Regions from separate parts of the Paenibacillus sp. FSL K6-0276 genome, predicted to be linked through region 1. Evidence: a T-box and tRNA genes for the amino acid it is inferred to sense, from the RefSeq annotation. Region 1 holds a T-box; the other holds one or more tRNA genes.
The links. A T-box is a leader RNA that pairs with one kind of tRNA and senses whether it is charged. The one in region 1 lies ahead of trpS (tryptophan--tRNA ligase), so its partner is inferred to be a tRNA-Trp.

Region 1 (14,665 bases):
ATGGCAGTGCCGATTTACGTTGTAGTATTTATACTCCTGCCCCAGATTCGAATACTGAACTTAAGCTGCAGCAGCTTATGGAACATACGATAAAGTAACAAAGATAGTAAAATTAAATATTATGTGTTTTTGGTCAATCTATTCGTCCAAGCATCTTCTTATAGATCTCATAAAATAGAGTATCACAATTAAGGAGATGAGATTATTGGCCAAAACAATTATTGATTATAATGCAACCGTAGTAACACCTATTGCGAATGGTGTGAATATCCTTGTTCCAACCAGTCCTGCAGGTGTATCCATTGCGACCACTTCGGTCTTTATTGATCCTGCTAACCCAGCTTCTGCAACGAATAGAGTGGAATTGACTGCAACATTCGGATATCGTTCGATCGTGGGGGATCCAGAAATCATTATTCGTCTATGGCGTGCAGGCACCGAAATTTATTATGCACTAGCAGGAGATGCATTTAATGGTGATGACGAGTATTCACTTGTTTCTCTGCAAATGATAGAGCAAGCTCCTTTTGGCACGCAAAACTATCAATTAATAGTAGAGAATCGTAATGCAGCATCTACAGCACGAGTGATTGGTCCGATTACCTTCACTGCGATTGCTATCGGAGGCTAATTAGTAATAGATAAAAAAACACGAGGCCTCACATTTTGTGATGTTCCCGTGTTTTTTTATTTGTAGTTATATAATAATCCAAGCTAAGCATGGGTCTTTTTGCTATAAATCCGGCACAATATCAATCCGAACAGCATACCGATAAATGACATTACGGATATCGTTAAGTATAGGGCCTTACCACCAAAGGCTTCATATAATGCTCCGCCAGCATAAGAAGCGAGAATGCCTGATACACCGAAGAACAGCAGCGCCAGTACAGTTTGACCCGTAGCACGCCATTCCTCAGGCACAATACTATACAGATATTGAATAGCTGCGGAGTAGAATACCGGGAAGGTAAGGATTTGAAGAATCTGTAGATAAGCTAGCAAATGCGGATCAGTAATCCAAGCTGAAATAAAGAATCGAAGAAAATAAAAGGCACCGGAAATCGAAATAATGATTAACTCTTTTCCTTTTCGCAACCACCAAAAGCTTAGGGCAAAAACAATAATTTCACTCATTGCGGCGATAAAGAAAGATTGACCTACTAATTCAGGACTGCCACCAAGCTCGCGGATATAAACACCAAGAAACGTATCGTTCATTCGTGCAGGAACGGAGCTAATAAATATGAGCACTAGAAACAGCAGTGTTTCTTTGTTACTAAGAAAATGCTTCAGGCTGTCAAGTGTAACCGGTTTACCGGTGACTGGAGCATCTGGCATGAACCAGCTGACTATAAAGCTTGTAAGGCTAATCGCAACGAACAACATGGCCATCCCATGGGAGCCGAAAAAACTCATCACATAACCTGTGAGCAAGGCCATTACACCGTACCCCAGCGCACCGTATGTACGTATGGACCCGTAGCTGATTCCAGCTGCCTCGGAGATCTGGAAATTCAAGCTTTCAGCTAGCGGATCGATAGGCATCAAGAAGAAATAGAGCAGCATAGTAAAAAGAATAAGTCCCACATAGCTGCTGGAATCGAATAGAAAGTATCCCGTCACCGCAGAACATAACAGTAGAACTAGTAGTACTTTGCGGATCGTTCTTGTTTTGTCACTGATCATCCCCCATAAGGGTTGAGCGATAATGGTAACAAAACCTCCAGTACCAATAATGAATCCAATTTGCGCCGGGTTTAGACCCTGCTCACCTAGATAGACTGGCAGAAAAGGAATAAACATAGCCAGTAGCGCAAAATACAAAAAGTTAAACCCTCGTAATAGTGTTGGTGCATTCATAAGTCTCTTTACCTCACATATTAAATAAAATTTGTTTAGAGTCAATTTGGTTATTGTATCATGGATGTTGAATGATTAGGATATAAATCTATGATAAACTGAAAATAATTAAAGCAAAATGCAAGGAGAAAAGTCAATGATAAAGCTGGTATCTTGGAATGTTAATGGCCTTCGGGCATGTGTCAAAAAAGGGTTTAATGACTATTTCAAAGAAGCAGAAGCAGATATTTTCTGTGTTCAAGAGACGAAGTTGCAAGAAGGGCAAATTACTTTAGAGCATGCCGAGGAATATGATCAATATTGGAATTACGCAGTGAAAAAGGGCTATTCAGGCACGGCAGTGTTCACCAAAATCAAACCGATCTCTGTGAGATATGGGATGGAAGAAGATGAAGAAGCGGAAGGTCGGATCATTACATTAGAGTTCGAACATTTTTATCTGGTCAATGTCTATACACCTAATGCCAAACGAGATCTGACTCGATTGGAATATAGAATGGAATGGGAAGACCGCTTCCGCAATTATCTCTTAGAGCTGGACAAGCGTAAACCAGTTGTTGTCTGCGGAGACCTAAACGTAGCCCATGAGGATATTGATATCAAGAATGCAAAGGCTAACCGAGGTAACTCCGGTTTTACCGATGAAGAGAGAGGGAAAATGAATACGCTGCTAGAGTCCGGCTTCATAGATACGTTTAGATATCTTCACCCAGAACTAGAAGGAGTATACTCGTGGTGGTCTTATATGCCGAAGGTGAGAGAGCGGAATGTAGGCTGGCGGATTGATTATTTCTTAGCTTCTTCTAGACTTGCGCCTAATGTACTTGATGCTCAAATCGATTGTCATATCATGGGCAGTGATCATTGCCCAGTAATCTTGAAACTTGCTGATTTTACGAACTAAATAAAGAGAGTTAAGGCCGCTAAGTTCCTGAGAGAGGACGAAGCGGCCTTTATTTTATGAAAGTAAACCTATTGTGTATTAAATTCTGCCAACGATCTCAACGAATTCAAGCGGGCCCATATTTACATTTAGCCGCTGCTTAAGGATTAGCATGTTCTCTAGAATTTTAATATCAAGTGTAATCAAGAAAGGCATTTCAACAAACAGCAAGGATAATAGAAGCTGATCTTCTGCAGACCAAGTAAAGCTGGACATGATCCGGTTCGTAGAAGACTCAAGGATATGTGCAAAGCTTTCGACCCATTGCCCTCGGCCAAGACGAATAACTTTTTGCTCACCATGCTCATCTACTAAAGTAAGTTCAGCTTCGTTGTTGTTAAAAGATATGGATAAGGTAGCTAGTGAAAATTGGTTGTTTTCGAACTTAAATGTTTGGCCGTTGATTTGCTCTTCTAGAATAGATGACAGTTGCAATTGTGGAGGATCAATGGATAAATTCTGTAATTTGTCAATCAAATTGGCTGTTGATGTTTGATCTTCCTGAAGGGGGGCTTCCTTCATGTTGGGTAGTAGATGCTCCCACACTTCATTCAATATACCCTGAATACTATTTGTTCCGGCAGTGATAGCAACTACAGCATCTTTTTCTGGAAGCACGATACAGATTTGACCGAATGCACCGTCTGCCCGGTAAGCTCCGTGCTGGCATTGCCAGAATTGATATCCATAGCCCATCGTCCAGTCATGATCGCCTTCGCCATTTGAAATGCGTTTAGAAGTGGCTTCATAGATCCACTCCTCAGGCAGAAGACGCTGATGATTCCAGATGCCTTTCTGCAAGTATAGCTGACCGAATTTAGCGATATCCTCTGTGGTTATGTTTAAACCGAATCCGCCTGTGTTGATTCCACGTGGACATGATTCCCAAGTTGCACCACGGATGCCAAGAGGCGTGAAGAGTCGTGGTTCTAAATATTTTAGCAGCGTTTCGCCGGTGACCTTTTGAAGAATTGCGGATAACATGTAAGTAGCGCCGGTATTATAGAGAAAGTGCGTTCCAGGTTCTTTTTCCACAGGGACCGTGAAGAAGGCTTTCACCCAATTTCCATCTGCACTTTGATGAAGTGAATCCATAGTATCCACGACTTGCCCTGTTCCCATCATCAATAGATGCTTAATGCTCATCTTGGATAAATTGTCCGTAATCTCTTCAGGTACATCTTCCGGGAAAAATGAAATGACCGAATCGTCGAGCGTGATTAACTTTTCTGTAACCGCAAGTCCGATAGCGGTTGAGGTGAAGCTTTTGCTAAGGGAAAATAACATATGTGGAAGGTCAGACTTATAAGGAGACCACCAACCTTCAGAGATCACATAACCATGCCGAAGGAACATAAAGCTGTGCAGACCTAAATTTTGATTCTCTACTGCACTAATAAAGTTGGATATTGCGGCTGATGAAATGCCCTGCTCTTCTGGAAGACTTCTAGTTAACTGCAAGCTACTTGTAGTTTCCATTCATTCATCTCCTAAATTTTGAGAATCCTTACCTTCCTATTCTATTATAAATTCCAATCTATAAACACCATATAAAAGAGAGCATTTTTAATCTTCTATAGGGCTGCTGTTTGAGGCATCGGAGATACGTCTTTTCTCTGGCCATGAAATAACATGCGAGGTTCGGCTCAATTTCTCATAAATTAGCTGATCGTCTTTTTTGAATATCTTAATGACCAAATGAATAAAGAAAGCTAGGTCTACCAGTAGAACAAGGAGATGAACAATCATATTCCATATGGATGACAGGTGTCCCGTCACGGCAGAATTGATGAGGAGAACGTGAACTCCAAGCATCACCCAATATAGCAGACCATATCTGATCAAAAGAGCCCAGAAAGATGCCCGATTACAGCTGTTCGTTACCCGAATACGTACAATCCATTTGCCTAAAGTCCGCCCACCTGTGAGAGATGGAATTAGCATGAAGTAAATACCTGTTGCAATCCAGAAAGCACTTCTTATATCGAATCCATAAAGTACACCGAATCCAATGATCCACACCATACTATCGATGAGAAAAGCAATCCCTCTGCGGGTGTAGGAGACTCTTTTGGCAGATCGATCGATATTCGTATCCAGTTGTTCTATACGTGGCAGCAACCCGTTGATCCAAATGGCAATTCGAAATCCAAAGATACCTCCCAGAGTGTTGGTAATTAGATCATCGACATCAAATAGACGGTAGGGATGGTCAAAGAATCCGTAGATACCTGTAACCTGAGTGATCTCAAAGGATAACGAAAGAAAAAAGGACAATAGAATACACACGCCCCAACGCGTTCGAAAATAATAGCCCAGAAACATTCCAAACGGCACAGTCATAGCGATGTTAAATATAACTTGTAAAAAAGCGGGTTCACGCAGTATCGACCAGTAAGTTGAGATCTGATCAGGTATGATCGATGAACCATCCACTATATCTTGTATGAATTGTAGAGGGTTGAGCTGAAAGATACTTCCAGAAGGTGCCACATTGTGCCGGGATGAAGGTAATGGCAGCAAAACGAGAAAATAAGCGTTCATCAGATAGAGCAGCAGTAAGTATAGGATTAAGGCTCTAAGCTTATGGATATAGCCGTGTCTACGGTATTGAACGATGAGAAAAGGTAGTGTGAAGATCAGCGCTGCTATAGGAAACATCATGAACGCATAAGAAATAGGGAATACATACGAATGAAACATAGGTCACCTGCCGTAGAATTTTTTTTTGTAAAAAGAATTGATTGTCACTAGTAAATTAGCTTTACCGGCTCATTATAAAATTTTATGATAGGGAACTCAACTTATTTATTCCACGCATCCGGCATACACATGTCTATAGAGGAGCGTGAAGATGATGGAGAAAAAGGTGCAGCAGTATTATCGACTGAAGCAAAAGCAAAAGGAAATCGAAAAAGAATTGGCGGATCTTCGTCAAGACATTCTAAGTTATTGTAGTGAGCAAGGGGCAACTGAGGCTGAAATCGGAAGCTACAAAGTGAAGCTAGTGCTGCAAAATCGCAAAGAATATGATGATCTGAAGTTATATGAAACCTTGTCAGACCCCGAAGTGTGGCGTATGCTCTCGAAATCAGACCCGGCGAAGGTGGCAAGTTTGACCAAGCTAAACGTAATCTCAGAGGACAAGATTATGCATACCTATTCTTTAAAGACCGTAACTTTGCTGCAGGTGGATAAAAAATAAGGGTTTACATGAGCGGTCCCTTAATGGGGGCCGCTTTATTTTATCGAATCGCAACTCTTAGCATTTTGCGTTAAAATAAGAAGTGAAGCTGACCGTCTGCTAATTAAGGAGCTCCGGTGCTTTGGTGCGACAGTAAAGCGACCATAGAGATGGAGGAAAAGAAATCATGAAAGATTTTGATGTAATGTTAGAGAAATATGCGAACCTGGTTGTAAAAGTAGGGGTAAATGTACAGCCTGGACAAGTCTTAATGGTGCATGCACCTATTGAAACTGCAGAGCTTACTCGCTTGATTGTAGGTAAAGCCTATGAAGCAGGAGCAAAATATGTAATTGTTGATTGGGACGATGAAGCGACTACACGTATTCGTTACGAAAAAGCTCCAGAAGATTCCTTTGATTACTATCCACAGTGGCAAGCAGAAATGATGGAGAAGTTTGCGGAAGAGAACGGCGCCATCTTACATATTAAAGTACCAGATCCGGAATTGTTCAATGGTATTGATTCTTCCAAAGTATCAAGAGCGGTTAAAGCGGCAGCTGTTGCTCGTAAGAACTACTCCAAATATACTCGTAATAGTAAAATCAGCTGGTCCCTCGTCAAGGCTCCAACGCGTGCTTGGGCGAACAAGGTGTTTGCCGATCTTCCAGAGGAAGAGCGAGTGGAGGCAATGTGGGAAGCGGTATTCCAGATGAATCGTGTAGGTAGCGATGATCCGGTAGCCGCTTGGAGAGAACATATCGGTCAATTGAAAGAAAGTCAGGATAGAATGAACGCTAAGCGTTATCAAAGCCTGCATTACCGCGCTCCGGGAACGGATCTACATGTGGAACTTCCGGAAGGCCATCTATGGCGTGGAGGCGGCGGAGAGAATGATCAGGGCGTCTATTTCGTGGCTAATATGCCAACAGAAGAGATTTATTCTATGCCCCATCGTACAGGAGTTAACGGTACGGTAAGAAGCACACTCCCACTGAATCTGAACGGACGTCTGGTCGAAGGACTTTCATTTACTTTTAAAGATGGAAAAGTAGTAGCATATGAAGCTGAATCCGGACGTGAGCATCTGACCTCGCTGCTGGAAACGGATGAAGGCGCGTCCTATTTAGGAGAAGTGGCCCTGGTACAGCATGATTCTCCCATCTCACGTCTGAACCGGATTTTCTATAATACCGGGATTGATGAGAATGCCTCCTGCCATTTCGCGTTGGGAAGTGCCTATCCTGTCAATATTGAAGGCGGCACAAAGCTTACGAATGAAGAGCTTGTGGCACGAGGTGCTAATGTCAGCTTAACGCATGTCGATTTTATGATTGGCTCTGCTGAGCTGGATATTGATGGAGAGTTAGCAGATGGCACGATTGAACCGGTATTCCGTATGGGAAATTGGGTGCTGTAAGGTATAAATTTAAGGTCGTAATCTCGCTTTAGGAGGTTGCGGCCTTTTTCTTTGGTGAAAGGATTTATGTAATAGAAAGTATTTTAATTGCCATGTATTATCGGTTAGGGTTGTGTCCTTTTTATAAACTGGTAAGCTTATAGTAGACCTTCTTTCTAGAAGGCCTATATTGTTATGCAAAGGAGACTTCAGCCATGAATCATATGCCTTTACTAGTTGTTAGAGATGGACGGATTGCTGATGGGAGGGAAATCTACTATGAGCCATAGCTTTTTTGGAACAGGTCGAGGAGAAAGGGGAAGTAAAATGGATATTAGAGAAGTGGATTTGCCTGGTATTGGTCGTAAATACTGCATAAACACACGCTCGGGAGAGAGCTTAACCATTGTGATTCATAATGATGAACGGCGTGAATTGTATCATGTGACCGATGGAGGTAACGAAACCCTGTCCAATGTGACGTTGGATGATGAAGAGTCAAGAACTGTATCGGCAATACTTGCTGGTATTACTTATAAGCCTAAGGCAGTCGAAGTCGAGGAGAGTTTGTTTGAGGACCTGATTGTAGACTGGCTCAGGATTAATCCTTCTTGTCCTTTGATTGGTAGAACCATAGGGGAACTTGAGATCAGAGAACGTACGGGCGCAGCGATCATCGCTGTTGTAGAAGCGGACAAACGTAAAGTCCTAAACCCTGGTCCAGAGTATTGCTTCAAGGAGGGATCGACGCTTGTAGCTGCAGGTGATGCGAAGCAATTTAATACCCTGAAGCGGTTGATGTCAGAGGATGCTCTAATTAAATAATACTTTCTCAAAAAAACAGCCGGAGCGCTCTTCAATAGAGAGTCCGGCGTTTTTATTGTTTATACTGATCACTTTTATTTTGAAAAATAATTAAGGCACATGGCCTCACGTACTTCTTTCATCGTTTCTTGTGCGATGTCGCGGGCACGTTTAGTTCCGGATAATAAGATATCCTCAACAACCTTGGGTCTAGCAGCATAATAGGAGCGACGCTCACGCATAGGTTCAATTAGCTGGTCTAGAGCCGTCGTGATAAGCTGCTTGCAGGCAGAACAACTTATACTGCCGCTTTCGCAACCTTCGCGAATTTCTGGGGCGCTATGTGAACGGAAAGCGCGGTGATAAGCATAAATGGGACAAATATCTGGATGCCCAGGATCATTTTTATGAACACGGGCTGGGTCGGTTGTGGCTTTACGGATCTTGAAGGTGATCTCTTCCTTCGTGGAGTCCAGCTCGATGGCATTGCCAAGGCTTTTACTCATTTTAGCGTTTCCATCTGTTCCCACTAGTCTTGGCGTCTCGCTGATGAGCGCTCTGGGCTCCACAAGGATGGGGCTGTACAACTCGTTGAATCTACGTACGATTTTGCGAGTTAACTCCAGATGGGGGAGCTGGTCTTCTCCTACAGGAATAATCGTCGCTTTACAAAATGTTATATCCGCAGCCTGACTAACTGGATAACCAAGAAAACCGTAGTACAGCTCATCTAAGCTGGAATTCTTCGATTCGGCTTTAATTGTAGGATTGTGCCGCAACGAATTCACAGTGACAAACATGGAGAATAGGACGGTCAGCTCAGCGATCTCTGGGATCATGGATTGAATAAATATTGTAGCTTTATCCGGATTTATACCCGCTGATAAATAGTCTAATGTGATTTCATTCAAGTTTTGACCAAGGAGTTGAGGCCGATCAAAGTGAGTCGTTAGCGCTTGAATATCTGCTAGAAACACAAAAGTATCATATTGCTCCTGTAGCGCCACTCGGTTCTGTAAGCTGCCCACGTAATGGCCAAGGTGAAGCTTTCCAGTCACTCGATCTCCAGTTAATACACGTTCTTTTATCATTTAAATTCCTCCTGTTTTGTTGCTTCTGATTAACATTGAGTCGCCACCACCAGCCATCATCCATGGCCATCACCTCCTTTAAATGACAAAAAAACCTCATCCAATAAGGACGAAGTTGTCGTGGTACCACCTTAAATGATCGCGTCACCACCATACGTTTCGTTGGCTTTACGATCTTCTCTTACCTGTACGAAAGAGGGTTATAAATGATCTCGGATACAGGTCCCTTGATAACGGCGGGAATCCCGGCTATCCCTACAACATCCTAACAAGATGGTTCGGAAGAGCAACTCTAAAGGCCATTCGATCAAGCGCTGGACACCGGTTCGCAGCAACCACCGGCTCTCTGAAGTCCATGTTCGGTTGTCTACTTACCCTTTGTCAGCGTTGTTCATGATATTTGGATTATTATAATTCTGAAGAAGGATTCTGTCAATAGGTGGAAACTAGATAGTGATAGACGAAGTATCTAGGTTTATATGATCTAGCAAGGTATAACTTAAATTGTATATAATCATCAGGAATTAAGTCCAATCTATCACTTCGGGTTTTCAATATAATACTGTATAACCTTGAAATGGAGTGATGATAAATGGCGACAATTATAAGTTATGGTTCACAGGCAAAAATCCCCTTAGACCCGTTTACTACTGTTACAACGGTTGCAGGGATTCCTGGAGCTGGAGCGGGACTAGCCACAGCGCAAGTAAATATTAGTCCGGCTAATCCAGCCTCTTTCTCCAGTAGAGTCGAGTTAAATGGTAGTTTTAGTCTTACTGCACTTGCTAATAGTCAATTTTTTGTTTTAATCCGACGTGCTGGAGTCGATATTTATAGATCCTTTTTTAGTTTTACTGCAACTAATGATATTCAATTAAATGTTCTGTGGGTGGATGGCCCTTATATTGGAGTCCACAACTATGAATTGGTCATTCAAAATGATAGCAACTTACCTATAAATCTATTTGGACCCATATCATTCACAGCAACTGCTATTGGGGGAGATGGCGTAATTTAAGTTATGGGACAGTTGAATCGATCTGATTTAACTGTCCTTTTTTTCATGGGCGTATAATTAAAACCTCAACTCTCGCGGCATAAATCTCCAAACAAACCCCAACCATTAAGGAAGGGGTTCTTAAAAGAGTGAACTTATGGCTCCTCTTGTTATTTATTTAAAATATTGTCCTCTAACACAGCATATTTATCGCCATACTGCTTAATGATATGTTGTTCTCCCCAATTACATAGAGAAGTCAAAATGTCGCTTAAACTATCACCATACTCACTAAGTTCATATTCCACTTTTGGTGGAACCTGATTGTATACGATTCGGTTGATGATTCCATCGGCCTCTAACTCTCGCAGCTGCTGTGTTAACATTTTTTGAGTAATCCCGGGCATCAACTGTTTTAGTTCCGAAGTGCGTTTTTTGCCATGTGTTAAGTGACAGAGAATCACACATTTCCATTTCCCTCCAATGACTTCGAGTGTGGCCTCAACGGAAATATTGTATTTTTTCTTGATGGTTGTCATGATATCCTCCAATCTATAGGTACTTTTTAGTGCCTATGGTACTTTTAAGTGCGTACTATTGATTATGTCCAATTTTAACTATCATAACATTTATCATTCATTTTTTATAGAATGTTATAATCTTAAAGTGCTCAGCTCCAAAAAAGTTAATACAAATAAAAACCGTTTCTATACCCTCCCCGTCTTAATCTATGAAAGGTTGAGGAGAGGGGGCTAAGGAAGGAAATGACGATGACTAATGCAGAAATGAAGAAAGTAACGATTCTTGATACTCGGTGCGAGACGGATTTTTACGATTCTTTATTGATACATAGAGAACAATTATACAGTATTGCCTATAGCTACTTGCGTAACCGAAACGATGCGCTGGAAGCAATGCAGGAAATGACCTGCCGGGCCTGGATTAAAAGAAAAACATTAAAGGACCCCAAAGCGTTCAAATCATGGATTATTCGGATTCTGATCTATGTCTGTATAGATGAACAAAGACGAAGAAAACGTTCCATGCCGCTGGTAGATGAAAGAATAGGAGAGCAGATTACGCACATTGGCCATCATCGAATGGAAATGCTGTGGGCACTCGAGCAGGTTAAGCCCAAGTATCGCCATGTGCTGCTGTTAAAATACTACAATGATATGACTTTGAGCGAGATCGCTAACATTATGAATAAACCCGAGGGTACGGTTAAGACATGGCAGCATAAAGGACTAAAGCAGTTAAGAACCATCATTAAGAATCGGGGTGATTGGAACCATGAGTAGTCAGGAGGAGCTTGCCTTGTTAATCGATGCTGAACGGATCCCGCAGGAGCAAAAAATGGAGAGTGCGGCCGCACAAATCTATGCCATACAAGCAGGACTCGAACTAGGTAAGAAACGTGGCAAAAAGCTAATATTCGCAAAAAGCGCGATGGCTGTATTGACTGCTGCAGTTATGGTCGCAGGATTACTATTCTTCAATCCATCCCAATTGCTACCACAGCAAGCCACAACAAGTAATGAATTCAGTGACTGGGGCGAGCTGGAATCTTTTAAGAAAGTAGCTTCGTCTGATATAGATGCTCTTACTTTAGAGTCAGCGATCCGTAATGATTACGTGCAGATCGTGAATAAAAGTACTGAGAAAAATGGGTATAAAATCACTCTGAATGCTGTGATCGCTGATGAAAATAAAATCATAATGCTGTATACAGGGACTACAAGCGATGGGCAGGAAATTTACAGCGTGAATAGTGTGTGGCTGACAGATGCTGTATCAGGGCAGAGCATAATAGATGAAAATGGCTATAGAAATGGAATGGGATCACATGCTGAGGATAGTATTTATACATGGCTCGGAAAAACAATATATCCACTAGATAAGAATAAAGCATTTCCAAAAGAGGTGGTTGCTAATTTTCAGATTGCGTCAGTGGACCCAGGAATGCTAGCAAAACCGAAAACGGGAACTAATCTAGCGGACATACGATATTCTGATCGTTTAAAGATAAACTTCACGATTGATTCGAAATTTTGGGAGCAGAAGACAGAGACACTAGTTCTAAATCAACCTTTTATGATGGATGGGCATGAAGTGAATCTTGCACAAGTGGAGCTTTCTCCGTTAAGTATAGTAGTCAAATATACGCTAAGTGAGGATTTAAAAACTAATTGGGAGATCAGGAATGAATTATTTGGAAAGACCCCGAGTGAGCTTACATCGCGGGTTGGGAAGCACGAAGTGGAAAATAATTCGATTGGTGGAAGGGGTAGTGAGGATGGATTTAAAAGCTACTTTAGTAGCAACGTATTGGATCACCCGAAATCCATTCGATTGAAGCTTGATGCGGGATCTGATCGCGAGAATGATGAGTATATTGATATTCTGAAAAAATGAGAAGTAAGAGCTTCGAGCTGAATGTGCAAAAACTGTATCAGAATTCGGAATACAGACGTAAGGCCGCTAATAGCGGCCTTTTGTGTATTTTGAAACAGAATGCAATTTTGATAATACTCTATCACTAAACCTTACGAACCTTGCGGACCGTATTGCAGCTATTTGTGTTTTTTAGACCATTTTGCTGATCTATCGGACTGTATAGCGCTTATTAGTCTATATTCACACTGGAATTGAGCAAATTTGGATGAATAGCTGCATCTGAGTCCGTTCGCACAACGAATTGCCGCGAATCTTCGAAATAAGGGCTCCTGAGTCCGATTCATTGAATGCTTGCCCGTAGAGTGCAGAGTTACCGCCGTCTGAGGCACCTGTTTGATTCGCTAGATCTTCTGTAGTGTAACCTATTACAATATTATAGGCATGTGCATTACCGCTCCGAAGACGAGGCATACGATCTTGAATATCTTTATAGTAGTTGTGATGGAGGGTCACAGAAAGAAGCGCATTATCGCTGCGAATTCTGTTGCGCCTATTAAATGTCCTTTTTTTAAATAATGCTATAATAACTCTTTGAGTGTGCTGAGCTGAATTCTGATCTATATGAACTAGGGGTGATAGATTTGAGCGTAATCCGTATGGAGAACGTAACTAAGAAATATGAGAATACATTGATTTTTCGAGATATTTATTTTCGAGTTAGTAAGGGCGAACGGATTGGGTTAATCGGACGAAATGGTGCGGGGAAGTCTACTGTTTTTAAACTGATGATGGGTAAAGAGGAGCCAACAGCAGGGAAAGTAGAGTTAGATCCCAATGTGAAGATCAGTTATTTCTCTCAATTCTCGGAGCTTTCCGGCTCCTTGTCTGTACAGCAAGAGTTAGAATTGTGCTTTGAGCAGGTAGCGCTTATCGAACAGGAGCTTAACCAAATCGGGGAACAGCTTGGACTAGTGACGGATGATGTACAGATGAATACACTTTTAGAGCGGCAAGCGGCGCTTTTTGAACAAATGGATCATTTGGATGGCTGGAATGTATCCGTCGAAATCAACACTGTCCTGACCAAGTTGGGCTTCAATGAAAGATCACGGCATCAACCAGTCGATGAGTTATCTGGAGGCTGGAGGAACCGTGCAGCACTGGCTAAAGTCTTAATTGAAATGCCCGACGTCGTATTGCTCGATGAGCCAACTAACTTTTTGGATATAGATGGGATCGTATGGTTGGAGCAGTGGCTGCACCGTTTTAATGGGGCAATGATACTGGTCTCACATGATCGGCAATTTATTGACAGGGTAGTCACGCGGACGATTGAAATTGAGAATTATCATTTTCAGGAATATGAAGGCAATTATACCGATTATGTTCGTAAAAAGAAGATGCGCAAAAAGGTGCTCGACCGTCAGTTTGAGTGGGAAGAAGAGCTTCTGCTTATGGAGTCGGAGGCAATTGAAACCCGTGGTAATAAAAAGTCTTCTAAGGATCGACTATCACGTAAGCTAACAGATATGAAAAAGCGTGTGGAGCCTCATCCAGTGAACGTACTGATCACCGATATCTACAGTAATTTACGTTTTCCGGACAAGCTGGGTGAAGTGAAAGGAATTGGACAAAGCTATGATGGTCGGACGATATTCCAGAACATCAGCTTCGATATTCAAAAGGAAGATCGGATAGCTATCGTGGGGCCTAACGGCAGCGGGAAATCGACACTTATTAAGGTATTGACTGGGCAAGAAGAGCCTGAAACGGGTGAAGTAACTTGGGAACGCGGGGTTAGCTATGCTTATTTCAATCAGATGTGGGACGAACTGGATGTTAAGGATACTGTCAGTCATGCTGTAAATGTGTATGGGCTGGGACTCGACGCTCCACGGAAAAAAGTGAACAAATTTCTATCCATGCTGCAATTCTCAGAAATGGATTTAAGCAAAACGATCGGCAGTCTGTCAGGAGGACAACAGGC
Region 2 (14,665 bases), 2.7 Mb from region 1:
TCGACAACTGAAAAAAATCATCTCCATTCAGGCTCGCTCACTTTATCTCGTCGCGCTGCCCTTTGGATTAGGGTTTGGATATCTGCTAGGCTTACTGGTTCTCCCCATGGCCAACTCAATCTCAAGCAATACTTCCGGTAATGTCTATTCTGCTAGCCCGTGGATATTTATTGGCGCAGCAGCATTCTCGTTTATGACAGTATGGATCGCCGCAAGCAAACCGGGTCGGATGGCCTCGCGAACCTCGCCAGTAGAGGCTGTAAAATTTGCTGGAGTCAGCAGCATCGGAAAACGGAAAACCAAGAAATCAAAACATGGAGCAAAACTTCACAACATGGCGTTCTCCAACCTGCTCAGAAGCAAAAAAAAGCTGATCTTGATGCTCTCTTCGCTCTCCTTGAGTATCATCTTATTCAGCACCATTTTTACAGTAATCTCCTCTTTGGATGTGAATAAATATCTGCGTGCTTTTATCTCCGGAGATTTTGTGGTTCAGAATGAAGTGTTAGTCAGTATTAGAGGAGCTCGAGACGGTGATCCTTATAAGCTTTCGGAGGAATTCGCCAACAATCTAAGTAAAATTGACGGTGTAGAAAGTGTAGATAAGGTTTACTACAGGTATGTTCCATATCCTGTCGATGATGCGGTCCGGGCTATTTTAGAGCCATCGGCCGCTGCTGCTGACCCACATCCTTATCTTCTCTCCACTCTAGATAAGGGGGGAATGATCTACATTAAACTATATGGATTAGATCCAGGTTGGTATGATCTTTTGGACAAGGATATTATCGAAGGTGAGTTTAACAGGCAGAAGTTTTCTTCAGGAAAATATGTGATCATAACCGAGGCCAATCTAATGGAAGAAGATAGCTACCGCTCCTATTATCATCCTGGAGATACAATCACTTTCGGGAAGTCGGGGAAGTCTTATGAGGTGATGGCGGTATTAAAAAATGATGCGGTATATGCTGCAACAACAAAAGCTTTCTCCGTGTTAGGCTATAATGCCTTCCTCCCTGCTCCGGAACTGCAGAAGGAAATACCGCAAGGCACCGATCCGGCCTATATCGTTTCAGCCACACTGCACGTCGATCCGACTAAGCTGGACCAGGTAGAACAAGCTGCCAAAGCTCTAACAGATTCGACAAATGAATTAACCTTGAAATCCAGGGAGGATTACAAGGAGGAGCTTGGCGGATTTATTCGCATTTTTCAAACCATAGGTTATAGTCTTAGTTTAGTCATTGCTCTCATCGGCGTGTTGAATTATGTTAATACCGTACTTACTGGAGTCATCTCCCGCAGAAATGAATTTGCCATGCTGGAGAGCATCGGCATGACCAAAAAGCAATTAAAACGTATGTTAATTTATGAAGGACTCTACAATGTGCTTTGTACTGTGCTCATAACGTCAACATTAGGTGTGCTGCTGACCTATAAGATTTCCAAAAGCATCACAGAAGTTATAGCCTTTACGGTATTCCGAATGAGCTGGTTGCCGTTTATCTTCACCGTTCCTGTTATGTTAATCATTGCTTTCGCAGTGACGCTGAGAGCATATAAAACAATATCCCAAGCAACAATTGTGGAACGGTTAAGAGAGATAGAGTAGCAGCACAGCAAGCAAAAACGCCTTCGGCGTCCCTAAAGGACGGTAAGCGTTTATGCGAGAAGTATAAGGATATTGTATAGCGTGAAACTTATACTTTCTATATTTTAAAATATCCCCTCAAAGTGTAGCTTTTCTTCGATGCGTACACATGTACTTTGTGGGGGCCCCAAATATATACTCTCTGATACGTTAAAAAAAGGGCAAGCCACCGCCAACGCGGCAGGACTTGCCCTTTTCTTATAATAATCAGTTATTTTTTATATTATTTAAAAGCAGGTAATGCGATATCCGCGTAATTATCTTCAAGGAATTTCTTCACTTCAGGACCGCTAATCCGTTTAGCTAGCTTCTGAATCGCGTCAGAGTCCTTGTTATCTTCACGCGCAACCAAGGTGATCGTGAATTCTGAATCTTTTCCTTCAGTAATCAGCGCATCTTTCTTTGGTGTTAATCCAAGCGGGCTAGCATAAGCCGGAGTCATGGCTACCAGATCGGCATCATCCAGCATACGAGCCAACATCAACAGATCTACTTCCTCAAACTTAAAGTTTTTTGGATTCTCAGTAATGTCTGCTTGTGTAGCTTGAATACCAACACCTTCTTTCAGCTTAATGAGGTCGGCAGCAGCGAACATTTGTAATGAACGACCGATATTCGAAGGATCATTAGCCATAACTAGCGTTGCACCTTCAGGAAGATCAGCTATATTCTTGTAACGCTTCGAGTACCCACCGTAAATAGCGTCATAAACAGGCTGTACCTCTACCAGATTAGAGCCTTTGCTTTCATTAAATTGCTTCATATAAGGAACGTGTTGGAAAAAGTTAGCGTCTACCTCTTTATTCGCCAAAGCCTCATTAGGCTGCACATTGTCAGACAGAACAACGATTTCAAGATCAATACCATCTTCCTTTAGAAGTGGCTTCACAATATCCAGAATTTCCGTCATTGGTGGAATCAAAGTAGCAATCTTTAATTTGGTTAGCTCATCGCTACCTTTTGCAGAATTGTTCTCGGCTGCTTTATTAGATCCACAACCCGCTACGACCAATACCATTAACATAAGCACAAGTATCATTGATTTTTTCATTACTACAACTAACCCCCAGTTTATATATTCAACCATTTTGTATTACATATATTTGAAGTACAGGATCAACGCTTATCTAACAGCCGTGAGATCGTCCCTCCTGTGAATTGAACCAACTGAACCAATACAATCATCACAATAATCGCATAGATCATCACTTCAGTCTCAAAACGCTGATATCCATAACGGATCGCAAAATCGCCAACCCCGCCCCCTCCAACAACCCCCATTACGGTCGAGTAAGAGATAAAACTAATGGTTGAGGTAGTAAGTCCGAGCACTAGACCCGAACGAGCCTCTACATATAGGAATTTAAAGATCAACCCCAGCTTCGAAGCTCCCATAGACAACGCCGCTTCTATGACTCCTTTAGGAACCTCCAGCAAAGACTGCTCCACCAGACGAGAGTAATAAGCTATGGCAACAATGGATAACGGAACCGTGGCTGCCATTGTTCCAATCGCAGTTCCGACAAGGAAACGAGTGACTGGAATGAGTGCAACGACAAGCAACAGGAATGGAAACGAACGGATAATATTTACGATGCTGTTGAGCACCAGTGACAATGTTTTATTCTCATAGAGCTGCCCTTTTCGGCAAAAAAACAACAATGTCCCGAGCGGAAGCCCCAGCAGCAGTGCGGCCCCAACAGAAATGCCGACCATTACAAAAGTTTCCCCGATCGATTCCCACATCTGTGCCTGATATTGAAGTACACTATCAAACATGAGTTTCCCCCGCTTTACCCAGAATTTGATCCCGGTACGAGCCGGTACGAACTGCAGCAGGTCGGAAATCACCATCTTCTCGAGAGAAGGAATCTACGATTTGACCATTTTCCATCACAGATACATGAGTGCATATGCTTTTGACAACATCCATCTCATGCGTAACAATCACTACCGTAACCCCAAGGCTTGAATTAATATGCTTCAGGACGTCCAGAATATCCGCAGTTGTTCCTGGGTCGAGTGAGGATGTTGGTTCGTCACATAGCAATAGTCCTGGACTATTCGAAAGCGCCCGGGCGATCGCTACACGTTGTCGTTGTCCTCCGCTTAACTGTGCGGGATATTGCTCTGCCTTATCAGCCAATCCGACAAAATCGAGACATTCCTTCACTCGCTTCATCCGTTCACGCTTCGGCACCCCTGCTAATTCCAGCGGAATCGAAATATTTCGTTTAACCGTGACGTTATTGACCAGATTAAATTGTTGGAAAATCATCCCAATCTTTTCCCTAGCTTTCCGTAGCTGTTTACTTGGCATTTCGGTTAAATGTTGCCCTTCTACGGTAACCGTCCCTTGATCCGGCTTTTCCAGCAGATTAATCAGTCTCAGCAGTGTAGATTTCCCTGCCCCGCTTTCACCAATAATACCGTGAATCGATCTCTTCTTAACCTCAAGCGATACATCATCAACCGCCTGATAAATACCGTCCTTCAGCTTGAATCCTTTACTCACCCGACTCAGCGATAGGATCGCAAACTCCCCCTTCCTTTCCAGATATACTGAAACCTTCTAAGACAAGGTTTGTACTATAATTATTTAAAAACTGTTTCACTAAAAATCTCTTTAAATAATAAGGCATTTTATGTTCTGTGTCATCATTTTTCTTGAAATGATATATCAGGAAATAATAGTGAAAGCATAAATCCCTTTATACCATGCTATTTTTATGTGTGTATCTCCCAATAAATTACTTTACTTAATCCCTCTTCAAATCAGGATTCTCCTGTTATCTAACTCCTAACCCCCTGTTACATCTATTTCAAGAACTAGGTCGCCACGAAAAAAAGGATGTCTAAGCTCGGTAGCTTAAGACATCCTTTAATTCTTTTCGTATTCCCTGATCTAAGACTTTCCGCCAAGCTCCCCACGAATCTTTAAGAAAACCTGATAGCTGCGCTCCGCGCATTCCGAAATCGCTATCGGATGAAATCCGGGAAGATCCGCATATAACGTATCATTGAGCGGTTCAATCCACGAAGCTGGCAACACACTTGCTCCAAGCTTCGCTCCCATAATAGAGCCCACAGTAGCCCCGTTGCAGTCTGTATCCATTCCTCCGTATACGGAAGTAACGACTGCCTTTTCGAAATCATTCCCGCCATAGACCAGCGAAGCAGCTACAAGAGCAGCATTATTATTGGTGTGCACCGCATCATAATGGCCGAATGTATCCCAAATCTTACTTACCAACTCTCGCTCACTCTTGGCTTTCTGCGCAATATCTATGCCTCGTAGAACGTCACTTGCCAGACGACTAGTACTAGGGACCTCACTAAGACCAATCTCAAGAATACGCTCGTTATCTTTTTCAGCAAAAGCTGCCGAAATCATCGCCGCATTAAACATCTCGCCATAGATCCCATTCTTCACATGTGAAAAAGAAGCGTCGCGCCAGCCTAACTCCGCCGCAAGCTCAGGATGGCCTGCCGCACCATAAGCCAGTCCATCTGCGCGTATAGCCGCACCGATCCACTCCCGGTACGGATTTAAGTGTATCCGTACTCTTTCCTGCCGCACCAGCCAATCCGCAGGCTTCTCCCCATGCAGATGAGACGTCTCCTGCGCAAAATTCATATACGACTGTGTCTCCGCCGTACACACCTGAGCGTATGTCAGATGTTTATGCCATAACTTCCCGATATCCCAAGAATCCCAGTCCAGCCCCTTCTGCTCCAGCAGCATAAGGCCCAGAACCGTATAACGAATATCATCATCACTTTCCATAAACTTAATAGTCTCTTGGGTACTAGCGTATGTCCATTCACTTAAGCCAAGACCATATTCTGCCTCTGCCCGTGAATGCCCAGGCGTATAGCCAGTAATTGGCCATGCATCGGCACCCCGGAACCACAGCTCAATATTCTCCCAGCCCGGACGTCCATCTTTACCGTATAAGTAGTCCCAATACTCTAGTGGTTTTCCGAGTGCGCAACCGACGCTTCTACCCAGCCAAGCTCCATAGAACTTGTCTCTCCACTCCGCTTCGCTCCATTCAGCATGCAGCTTGCGTGGACCTTCTGGACGTAGACGACGAATCTCCTCCAGTGAAGAAGGCTCTTCATAAGGAAAGTCCTCAGCAATGGTGAGCTCCATTAGCTCGTTGTATACTTGCATCAGCTTAATCTCGTCTTCTCCTGCAGCAGTTAGCTTTTCCGCGAAGCCATCGATCTGGCAGCCTTCTTCTCCACGTTGAACCAATTCAAACTGAACCGTCTCTTGAAGTCTCTCCCATCCTGCCATAAGTTACTTCCCTTCAGCCGCAAGCAGCAGTTCTTGATCAAGCTTTTCCAGTGAGTCAAAGATCAACTTCATAAACGCTTCCCGGTCTACTCCAACCAGCACTTCTACATTCGCTGGACGATCCGTCTTCTTCCTTTTGTCCGCAACCGTCATTCCCCGCGTCATCTTGCCTTCGGTCTCCACCGTTACATACAGATGCTCGGATTCAAACAGTTCTGGGTGCAGCAGCCAAGCAACAGCGCATGGATCATGTAGCGCACTGCCAACATAGCCCATTTTCTTCCCGTAAATCGAATAGAAATCTAGCAGCTCTCCGACCATAGTTGATACAGGACCACGCTCTTTCAATGCTACGATCTCATCTTCGAAAATTGCTGCCTTATCGGTCACATCCAGACCACTCATCGTGATCGGAATACCCGATTCAAATACGATACGAGCCGCTTCAGGATCTACATAGATATTAAACTCCGCAGTAGAGGTTACATTCCCATAAGAAATTCCGCCGCCCATCAGCGAAATCTTTTCAATTCTTTCCTTAATCTCTGGATAAGCTGTGATTAGCAGAGCGATATTTGTTAAGGGAGCCATCGGTACGAGTGTAATCTTCTCCTCCGAGGAACGGATGATATTCAGCATAAATTCTACAGCACCTTCTTCTACAGGCCGGAATTTACTTGGTGGCAATAGTGGGCCGTCCATGCCAGATTCACCATGCGCTTCCTCACCTGTAACAAGCTTGCCGAACAACGGACCAGCAGCCCCTTTGGCTACAGGAATTTCAGCATTCACAAAGCTGATTACCTTAAGTGCGTTTTCCGTGATTTTGTCCAGAATCTGATTTCCACCGACCGTTGTAATCCCGCGCAGATCCAGCTTCTCCGAATTTGCTATTGCAAGCAGGATAGCGATTGCGTCATCATGCCCTGGGTCGCAGTCAATAATAATAGGTGTTCGCATAGTAATTCACTCCTTAGTTGTATAGATCCTCGTTACTCCTATCGCTATTTCACTAGCGGACTTTTAAGCTTTTTGTTCTTTTTCCGTGTCTCAGATACGGCATAGATCACAAGTCCAATTACCGTTGCTACATAAGGAAGCGTCGCGATCAGTTCAGCAGGAATCTTCAGGACCTGTAGCGCATTCGATAACGCGTCTGCCGTACCAAATAATAGAGAGGTCAGCGCCGTACCCACTGTCGTACTTCTACCCATAGACTCTGCGGCAATCGCAATCCAGCCCCGACCAGCGATCATATCGCGGGTAAAGAGTGACAGGTAACCCATCGACATGTAAGCACCACCTAAACCAGCGAAAAATCCACTAAGCAGCAAAGCCATATACTGTATTTTCACAACACTTACACCCACGGATTGAGCCGCATGAGGATTTTCACCCACTGAACGAATGCGAAGACCAAGCGGTGTACGGTTTAAGAGATAGTAGACAACAAACACAGCAATGATAGATACATATGTCAAAATGTGATGCCCTGATAGAATAGGCCCAAGTACCGGAATATCCTTAAGCAAAGGAATCTCTACACTTGGTAGCACTTTACTCGCAAGAGAAGTAGAAGATCCCTTGTCTCCACTAAGTAGATAAAGAATAAACACGGTTCCCCCCGAAGCGAACATATTAATAGCTATGCCACCGAGAATGATATGTGTTTTGAATTTCAGTGTGAAAAAAGCTAATATTCCAGCGATCAATGTTCCAGACATCACAGCCCCAAGTAAACCTACCCACGCGCTATGCGTGTAGCTGCTTACAATGACACCAGCTAAAGCCGCGACAAGCATGATGCCTTCCATACCGATGTTGATGATTCCAGCCCTATTAGAGATTAGCGCTCCCAGTGCAGCGAATAGAATCGGTGTCGTCACTCGAAGGACAGAGAAGGCAAAGTCAGTCGTAAAAATCACATCAAACAAGCTGTTCACGCTTCCTTCGCCTCCTTCAAGAGCATCCGATTTTTCCAGAACTTCAGGAATTGCTCAGCCGAAATCAGAAGAATGATAATCGCCTGTATGATAGAAATCATCTCTGAAGGTACATCAGATAGACGTGCCATCATGTCGGCTCCGATCCGGATATACGCAAGGAACAATGCAGCACCGATTACGGATAGCGGATTATTCTTGGCTAACATCGCTACAAGGGCACCATCTAAGCCATAACCTGGTAACGAAGTCCATTGGAATCGGTTATACATCCCTAGCACTTCTACGGAACCACCCATCCCCGCGATAAAACCTGCAATCAAGTGAACCAGTATAATAACCTTCGCTGTCTTCATGCCTGAATAACGTGCAAAGTTCCGGTTGATGCCTGTCATTCTCAGCTCGTATCCCCATTTAGTCTTGTATAGGAATAAATGTGCTGCAATAATAAGCACGATCACGATGATCAGTCCGGTATGAATACGGGTGCCAGGTACCATCTTGCTCAGCAGTGCCGTTTTCTCGAATTTGTAGGATACATTGGCGAACGCTTTGGCATCACGTAAGTGATAGTTCAGTAGATATAAACCTACTCCAAACAAAATATTATTGAACATCAAGGATGTAACGAGCTCATTGGCATTCCATTTGGCTTTGAGGATCCCGGGTATTGCGGAGAGCAACGCACCTACAATAGAACCCGCAGCAATAGCTACTATCGGATGCAACCAGCCGTCCAGCGTCAAATGAATAGCCAACACGGAAGTTACAACACCGGAGAAATAGAAAATCCCTTCAGCTCCCAAGTTGAACATATTTGCCCGGAACAACAAGGAAACTGCTAGCCCTGTGAACATGAGCGGAATGGCCATCTCAATCACATTACCGATATGTCCTTTACTGGATAGCGGCTCAAATAGGAATATACCAATCGTCTTCACCGGCTGATTACTGACCAATGAGATGATCAGAAAAGCAATAGCGAGTGCAATTACGATTACTGCCGATGTTCGAATGTATTCAAAATATTTTACTTTAAACATGATTTACGGCCCTCCTGATTTGCTCCTCGTCCTGTCGATGAATCCCTAGCATATAAAGCCCTAATTCTTCTTCACTAACCTTAGAAGGCTCCTCGAAAAAGGCGACAATCTTTCCTTCATACATCACTAGTAGACTATCACTGATCTCTAAAATCTCATTTAAATCTGCTGACACTAGCAAAATGGCGCAATCGTCTGAGCGTAGCTCCAATAGCTTCTGATGTATGAACTGCGCCGCGCCTATATCCACACCCCGCGTCGGCTGCTCTGCTATAAGCAATTGCGGTTCAGTAGAACACTCTCTAGCTACGACAACCTTCTGCATGTTACCACCTGATAACATTCCTATTGGCTGAGAAGGTCCCGAACAGCGGACTTTAAATTCCTCTATAAGTGATACTGCAAGCTTGGCAATTCGTGATCCATTTAAAAAAGGACCTTTATTCATAGCTTTTGTACGATACTGAGTGGACAGCAGATTATCCGCTATACTCGCATCACTGGCTATCCCTTGATGCATCCGATCCTCTGGGATATAGGAAACGCCTAGCTTACGAATATCCAAAATATCCGATTCACGAATATCCTTTCCCTTCACTAGCACAGAGCCCTGGCTTGAGACCCCTCTTAGGCTACCCGTAAGAGCCTCAATGAGCTGTGTCTGCCCATTCCCTTCTACGCCAGCAATCCCGACAATCTGTCCCCCGCGTACCGCAAAGTTGATATCTGATAGCAACGCTTTGCCGTGTGCATCATTTACACCTAAACCCTGCACAGTGAGTACCGGCTCGCCAATAGACAGCATCTCCTTGTCATATTTCAACACGACATCTCTGCCCACCATGAGTCGCGAGATTTCTTGCTCCGTGACATCCTTCGTTTGGAAGACCCCTTCACTACGTCCACTACGCATAATCGTAATTCTGTCGCAGATCGCTTTAACTTCTTTCAACTTGTGTGATATAAAAACTATCGTATGACCCAGCTCTCTTAATTGTTTAAGCTCTCGGAACAGTTCCTCTGTTTCCTGTGGGGTCAACACCGCGGTCGGCTCATCCAGAACTAGGATTTTCGCTCCACGCAGCAGCGCCTTCAGAATCTCAACCTTTTGCTTCATACCAACAGTGAGATCCTCCACTTTTGCTTTAGGATCGACGGCTAGATTGTATTTCTTTGCAGTCTCTTCGGTCATGCGTACAGCTTCTGCATAATTGATGCCGACGCCTTTACGAGGCTCCATACCCAGCACCATGTTCTCTGCTACCGTAAAAGAAGGGACCAGCATAAAATGCTGGTGAACCATACCGATCCCTCTATCAATGGCATCCTGAGCGGATTGCAGCTTCACTTTTTCACCCTTGATATAGATTTCACCTTCACTAGGCTCTTCCATGCCGAACATAATCTTCATTAAAGTTGATTTACCAGCGCCGTTCTCGCCCGCAATCGCATGAATTTCTCCCTCACGTAAAGAAAAATGCACGTCTTTATTTGCAACGACGCCATTGGGATACACCTTGGTAATTCCTCGCATTTCCAGCAGAGCTTTGTTCATAGTCTCAACGCCTTTCGACTTGGAGGTCTGCAAAAATATACAGCTGGAATTCCTCTGACCTAGAAGAATCTCCAACTGTAGGTTTATCACTATAATGCTGATCTTAGGCTTAAGGTTTAACTGCGTTGCGGATAGTTTCTATCTCTGTGGTTTCCATACCCATCGCATTATCAACCTTAATTTCTTTATTGATCAGCTTCTGCTTCACTTCTTCAACTTTGGCCTGAAGATCGGCTGGAAATACATTTTTATAGATATCATTCTCGGCAATACCTACACCATCATCTACAAAACTCAAAACATCACGTTTGCCCATTTCAAGCGTACCCTCTTGTAATTTCTTCACTGCACCTAGAATAGCTGTATCAATCTTTTTAATAGAAGAAGTAACGATTAAATTCGCTTTTTCGCTATCCGTATCGTTAAGTAACATCGCCTGATCGGAGTCTACACCGATAGCATATTTCTTCTTCTCTTTAGCTGCATCAAAGATCCCTAGGCCTGTACCCCCAGCTACGTTAAAAATAACATCCACACCGGAGTTATATTGAATTAGCGAAAGCTCCTTGCCTTTAGCCGGGTTAACAAAATCACCAGCGTACGACACAGCCACCTTCACATCAGGATCAACATATTGAGCACCTTGAATGTAACCCACCAAGAAAGCGTTAATCCCTGGAATGTCCATGCCGCCTACAAAACCGATCACATTCTCAGGATTAGCATTAGGCATGTCAGATTGTGTAGCTAGCGCCGCTACAGCACCTGCCAGAAAAGATACTTCATTTGTCGCATAAGACATGTTGTACATATTATCTGGTGCTTCATCGATATCGGTATCATAGTTAATGAATTTTTTATCTGGATATAATTCAGCCGTTGCATTAAACATCTCTGTAATTTCTGATCCGCCAGAAATAATAACATCCCAATCCTCAGCGGCGATATCGTTAAACGTAGGCTCCCATTTCGTTTTATCAACGCCCATTTCAACAACCTTTGTTTCTGCACCTAGTTCATTCTTAACCTTTTGCAGACCGTTATTTGCGGAGTCAAAAAATGATTTATCCCCAAGTGTTCCCGGAATCAGCAATACAACCTTGAGTTTATCCCCTGAACCTGTTTCTCCACCTTCAGCCGCATTTGATCCTGCATTCGCAGCAGAGCCGTTATTAGACGTTTTATTTCCACAAGCTGTGACCATTACCATTACTACAAGTAACAACAAAGAGAGAACTTTCTTTTTCATTTTTCTATTCACCCCTATTTATAGTTGGTTAGTAACTCGCAAAATCCCCATCTTAGTCCATTGTATAATTCACGATTAAGCCTAGAAACTCACTTTTTGCAAATCAAAGCATCTTAAATCTAATAAATTTAAGGATTTCGCTAAAAAAAGTGATAATATTGTTAAATTATCCTATAATCCGTTCAATTCCCGAACGAGGTGGCCAGTCAGGTTGCGAACTTCCGGATTTATTGATACGATCATAACAAATATTATTGAAAATAATTATATGATTTCGGTTACATTTTTGTATGATTCGGCTAAAATACAAATATGGGAGGGTCATCATGGATCGTGTTCTATATATTGTAAGCGCAACACATGAGCTAAACACTTATATTCCTCCCCATCAGCATGAATGCTATGAACTGGTCTATTATATACAGGGAGTAGGAACAACCAATGTGGGCCCGCGAAGTTATCATTTTCGTTCATCTTCATTCGCGCTTGTGCCACCCAATCATAAACATGACGAACATCATCGTGAGAATGCAGATGTATTATTTGTAGGTTTCCATTCAAATCACCCGAATATGAAGAATTTTTTAGGTGTATTTGAAGATGATAAAGACCATACTGTTTTACAAATCTTGCTTCGAATGAAAGCAGAGTTTACGCGCAAGCAAGATGGATTCTCCGAACTATTGAACCTGCAAATGAGCGAAATTACTGTTCATCTGATACGACTTCTTAGCGCTTCTGGTTTTCAGTCTCCAACTGAAGACAGAATACAATATGTTCTAAACTATATGAATGAGCACTACCGCAATAAACTATCGGTTGCAGCACTCTCTGAGATGTCTGGATACAGCTATGATCATTTCCGCCATTTATTTAAAGAGCGATTCGGTTCTTCACCTCTACGCTATCTACTATTGAAGCGTCTGGATTATGCGAAGTCTCTCTTGCGACATACCCAAATGCATATTTCTGAAGTATCTGCTGCTGCTGGGTTTGTGAATGACGCTCAATTCTGCAATATGTTTAAACGTGAAGTTGGTCTCACACCGCGAGCATTCCGACTAAGCAGTCACTAAACCTACAATTCACTCCACTTCACATAAAAAAGCCGTTGATTAGAGACTACTCTAATTCAACGGCTTATGAATGAAACTTCAGAGACATAAAGAAAAAAGGTTTGTAAAGTTGCTTATACAAGCGACTTTACAAACCTTTTTGATATACCGGCGAGAGGACTCGAACCTCCACGGTTTCCCTCTCGATTTTGAGTCGAGCGCGTCTGCCATTCCGCCACGCCGGCACATATGAAATTAATGGAGGCGCCACCCAGATTTGAACTGGGGATAAAGCTTTTGCAGAGCTTTGCCTTACCACTTGGCTATGGCGCCATGTAAAATATGGAGCGGACGACGGGAATCGAACCCGCGACCCTCGCCTTGGCAAGGCGATGCTCTACCGCTGAGCCACGTCCGCATAAAATGGCTGGGGATATAGGATTCGAACCTATGAGTGACGGAGTCAAAGTCCGTTGCCTTACCGCTTGGCTAATCCCCAATAACATTTTAAAGTAAAATGGGGCGACTGATGGGTCTCGAACCCACGAATGCCGGAACCACAATCCGGTGCGTTAACCCCTTCGCCACAGTCGCCATATGATACTGAATTTTGATGCCATACTTCTTTGTTAAAGTAAATGGGGCGACCGATGGGTCTCGAACCCACGAATGCCGGAACCACAATCCGGTGCGTTAACCCCTTCGCCACGGTCGCCATATTAAACTTTATAAAAGAACTTGGCAGGGGCAGCAGGAATTGAACCCACACCAACGGTTTTGGAGACCGTTGTTCTACCTTTAAACTATGCCCCTAAAAACTGGTGGAGGATGATGGATTCGAACCACCGAACACTTACGTGAGCAGATTTACAGTCTGATGCGTTTGGCCACTTCGCTAATCCTCCAAGGATGGTGCCGGCGAGAGGACTTGAACCCCCAACCTACTGATTACAAGTCAGTTGCTCTACCAATTGAGCTACACCGGCATGGCACTCATTCTTTTGTGAAAATCATGGTGGCTCGAGACGGATTCGAACCGCCGACACGAGGATTTTCAGTCCTCTGCTCTACCGACTGAGCTATCGAGCCAAGATAAAAATGGCGGAACCGACGAGATTCGAACTCGCGATCTCCTGCGTGACAGGCAGGCATGTTAGGCCAACTACACCACGGTTCCAAAAGATATAATTGCTTAAGTAAAATTGGTTGCGGGGGCAGGATTTGAACCTGCGGCCTTCGGGTTATGAGCCCGACGAGCTACCGGGCTGCTCCACCCCGCGTCGTTAGTAATACAATATGGTGGAGGCTGAGGGGATCGAACCCCCGACCCTCTGCTTGTAAGGCAGATGCTCTCCCAGCTGAGCTAAGCCTCCGTAAACAACAATTGTTATTGTACCAAAGTTCACTAGGTAAAATCAAGTGAAAATTTGGTGACCCGTATGGGATTCGAACCCATGTTACCTCCGTGAAAGGGAGGTGTCTTAACCCCTTGACCAACGGGCCATACTAATTAAAAATTTGTGGCGGAGAGAGAGGGATTCGAACCCTCGAGACGCTTGTGGCGCCTACACGATTTCCAATCGTGCTCCTTCGGCCAAACTCGGACACCTCTCCATATGGCTCCCCGAACAGGACTCGAACCTGTGACAACTCGATTAACAGTCGAGTGCTCTACCAACTGAGCTATCAGGGAATATTCATACCAGGCTTAATCGCCTGAAAACTGAATCCGAATCGAATTTGCATTTTAAGTATAGGATAAGCCCTCGACCGATTAGTATTGGTCAGCTCCATGCATTACTGCACTTCCACCTCCAACCTATCTACCTCGTCGTCTTCAAGGGGTCTTACTAATTGGGAAATCTC

Region 2: it has a tRNA-Trp gene. The T-box ahead of trpS (tryptophan--tRNA ligase) is inferred to sense a tRNA for this amino acid. The anticodon was not compared.

Annotation. Positions count from the first base shown of each region.
Region 1 covers NZ_CP150276.1:2,605,134-2,619,798, forward strand. The annotation lists gene MHH52_RS12015 (helix-turn-helix transcriptional regulator) at 1-98, shown strand, start outside; gene MHH52_RS12020 (hypothetical protein) at 206-631, shown strand; gene MHH52_RS12025 (MFS transporter) at 715-1,863, opposite strand; gene MHH52_RS12030 (exodeoxyribonuclease III) at 2,003-2,767, shown strand; gene MHH52_RS12035 (serine hydrolase) at 2,846-4,285, opposite strand; gene MHH52_RS12040 (VanZ family protein) at 4,373-5,509, opposite strand; gene MHH52_RS12045 (hypothetical protein) at 5,664-6,011, shown strand; gene MHH52_RS12050 (aminopeptidase) at 6,178-7,410, shown strand; gene MHH52_RS12055 (cation:proton antiporter regulatory subunit) at 7,669-8,214, shown strand; gene trpS (tryptophan--tRNA ligase) at 8,289-9,284, opposite strand; T-box leader at 9,387-9,678, opposite strand; gene MHH52_RS12065 (hypothetical protein) at 9,877-10,302, shown strand; gene MHH52_RS12070 (winged helix-turn-helix transcriptional regulator) at 10,452-10,820, opposite strand; gene MHH52_RS12075 (sigma-70 family RNA polymerase sigma factor) at 11,046-11,582, shown strand; gene MHH52_RS12080 (DUF4179 domain-containing protein) at 11,575-12,696, shown strand; gene MHH52_RS12085 (ABC-F family ATP-binding cassette domain-containing protein) at 13,320-14,665, shown strand, end outside.
Region 2 covers NZ_CP150276.1:5,309,847-5,324,511, forward strand. The annotation lists gene MHH52_RS24935 (FtsX-like permease family protein) at 1-1,612, shown strand, start outside; gene MHH52_RS24940 (MetQ/NlpA family ABC transporter substrate-binding protein) at 1,875-2,702, opposite strand; gene MHH52_RS24945 (methionine ABC transporter permease) at 2,768-3,430, opposite strand; gene MHH52_RS24950 (ATP-binding cassette domain-containing protein) at 3,423-4,184, opposite strand; gene MHH52_RS24955 (ADP-ribosylglycohydrolase family protein) at 4,557-5,954, opposite strand; gene MHH52_RS24960 (nucleoside hydrolase) at 5,958-6,914, opposite strand; gene MHH52_RS24965 (ABC transporter permease) at 6,959-7,897, opposite strand; gene MHH52_RS24970 (ABC transporter permease) at 7,894-8,940, opposite strand; gene MHH52_RS24975 (ABC transporter ATP-binding protein) at 8,933-10,528, opposite strand; gene MHH52_RS24980 (BMP family ABC transporter substrate-binding protein) at 10,605-11,744, opposite strand; gene MHH52_RS24985 (AraC family transcriptional regulator) at 12,071-12,820, shown strand; tRNA gene MHH52_RS24990 (tRNA-Leu) at 12,966-13,044, opposite strand; tRNA gene MHH52_RS24995 (tRNA-Cys) at 13,059-13,132, opposite strand; tRNA gene MHH52_RS25000 (tRNA-Gly) at 13,143-13,217, opposite strand; tRNA gene MHH52_RS25005 (tRNA-Gln) at 13,224-13,298, opposite strand; tRNA gene MHH52_RS25010 (tRNA-His) at 13,318-13,393, opposite strand; tRNA gene MHH52_RS25015 (tRNA-His) at 13,439-13,514, opposite strand; tRNA gene MHH52_RS25020 (tRNA-Trp) at 13,539-13,612, opposite strand; tRNA gene MHH52_RS25025 (tRNA-Tyr) at 13,619-13,704, opposite strand; tRNA gene MHH52_RS25030 (tRNA-Thr) at 13,710-13,785, opposite strand; tRNA gene MHH52_RS25035 (tRNA-Phe) at 13,813-13,888, opposite strand; tRNA gene MHH52_RS25040 (tRNA-Asp) at 13,899-13,976, opposite strand; tRNA gene MHH52_RS25045 (tRNA-Met) at 14,003-14,079, opposite strand; tRNA gene MHH52_RS25050 (tRNA-Val) at 14,097-14,172, opposite strand; tRNA gene MHH52_RS25055 (tRNA-Glu) at 14,228-14,302, opposite strand; tRNA gene MHH52_RS25060 (tRNA-Ser) at 14,321-14,413, opposite strand; tRNA gene MHH52_RS25065 (tRNA-Asn) at 14,417-14,492, opposite strand; rRNA gene MHH52_RS25070 (23S ribosomal RNA) at 14,554-14,665, opposite strand, start outside.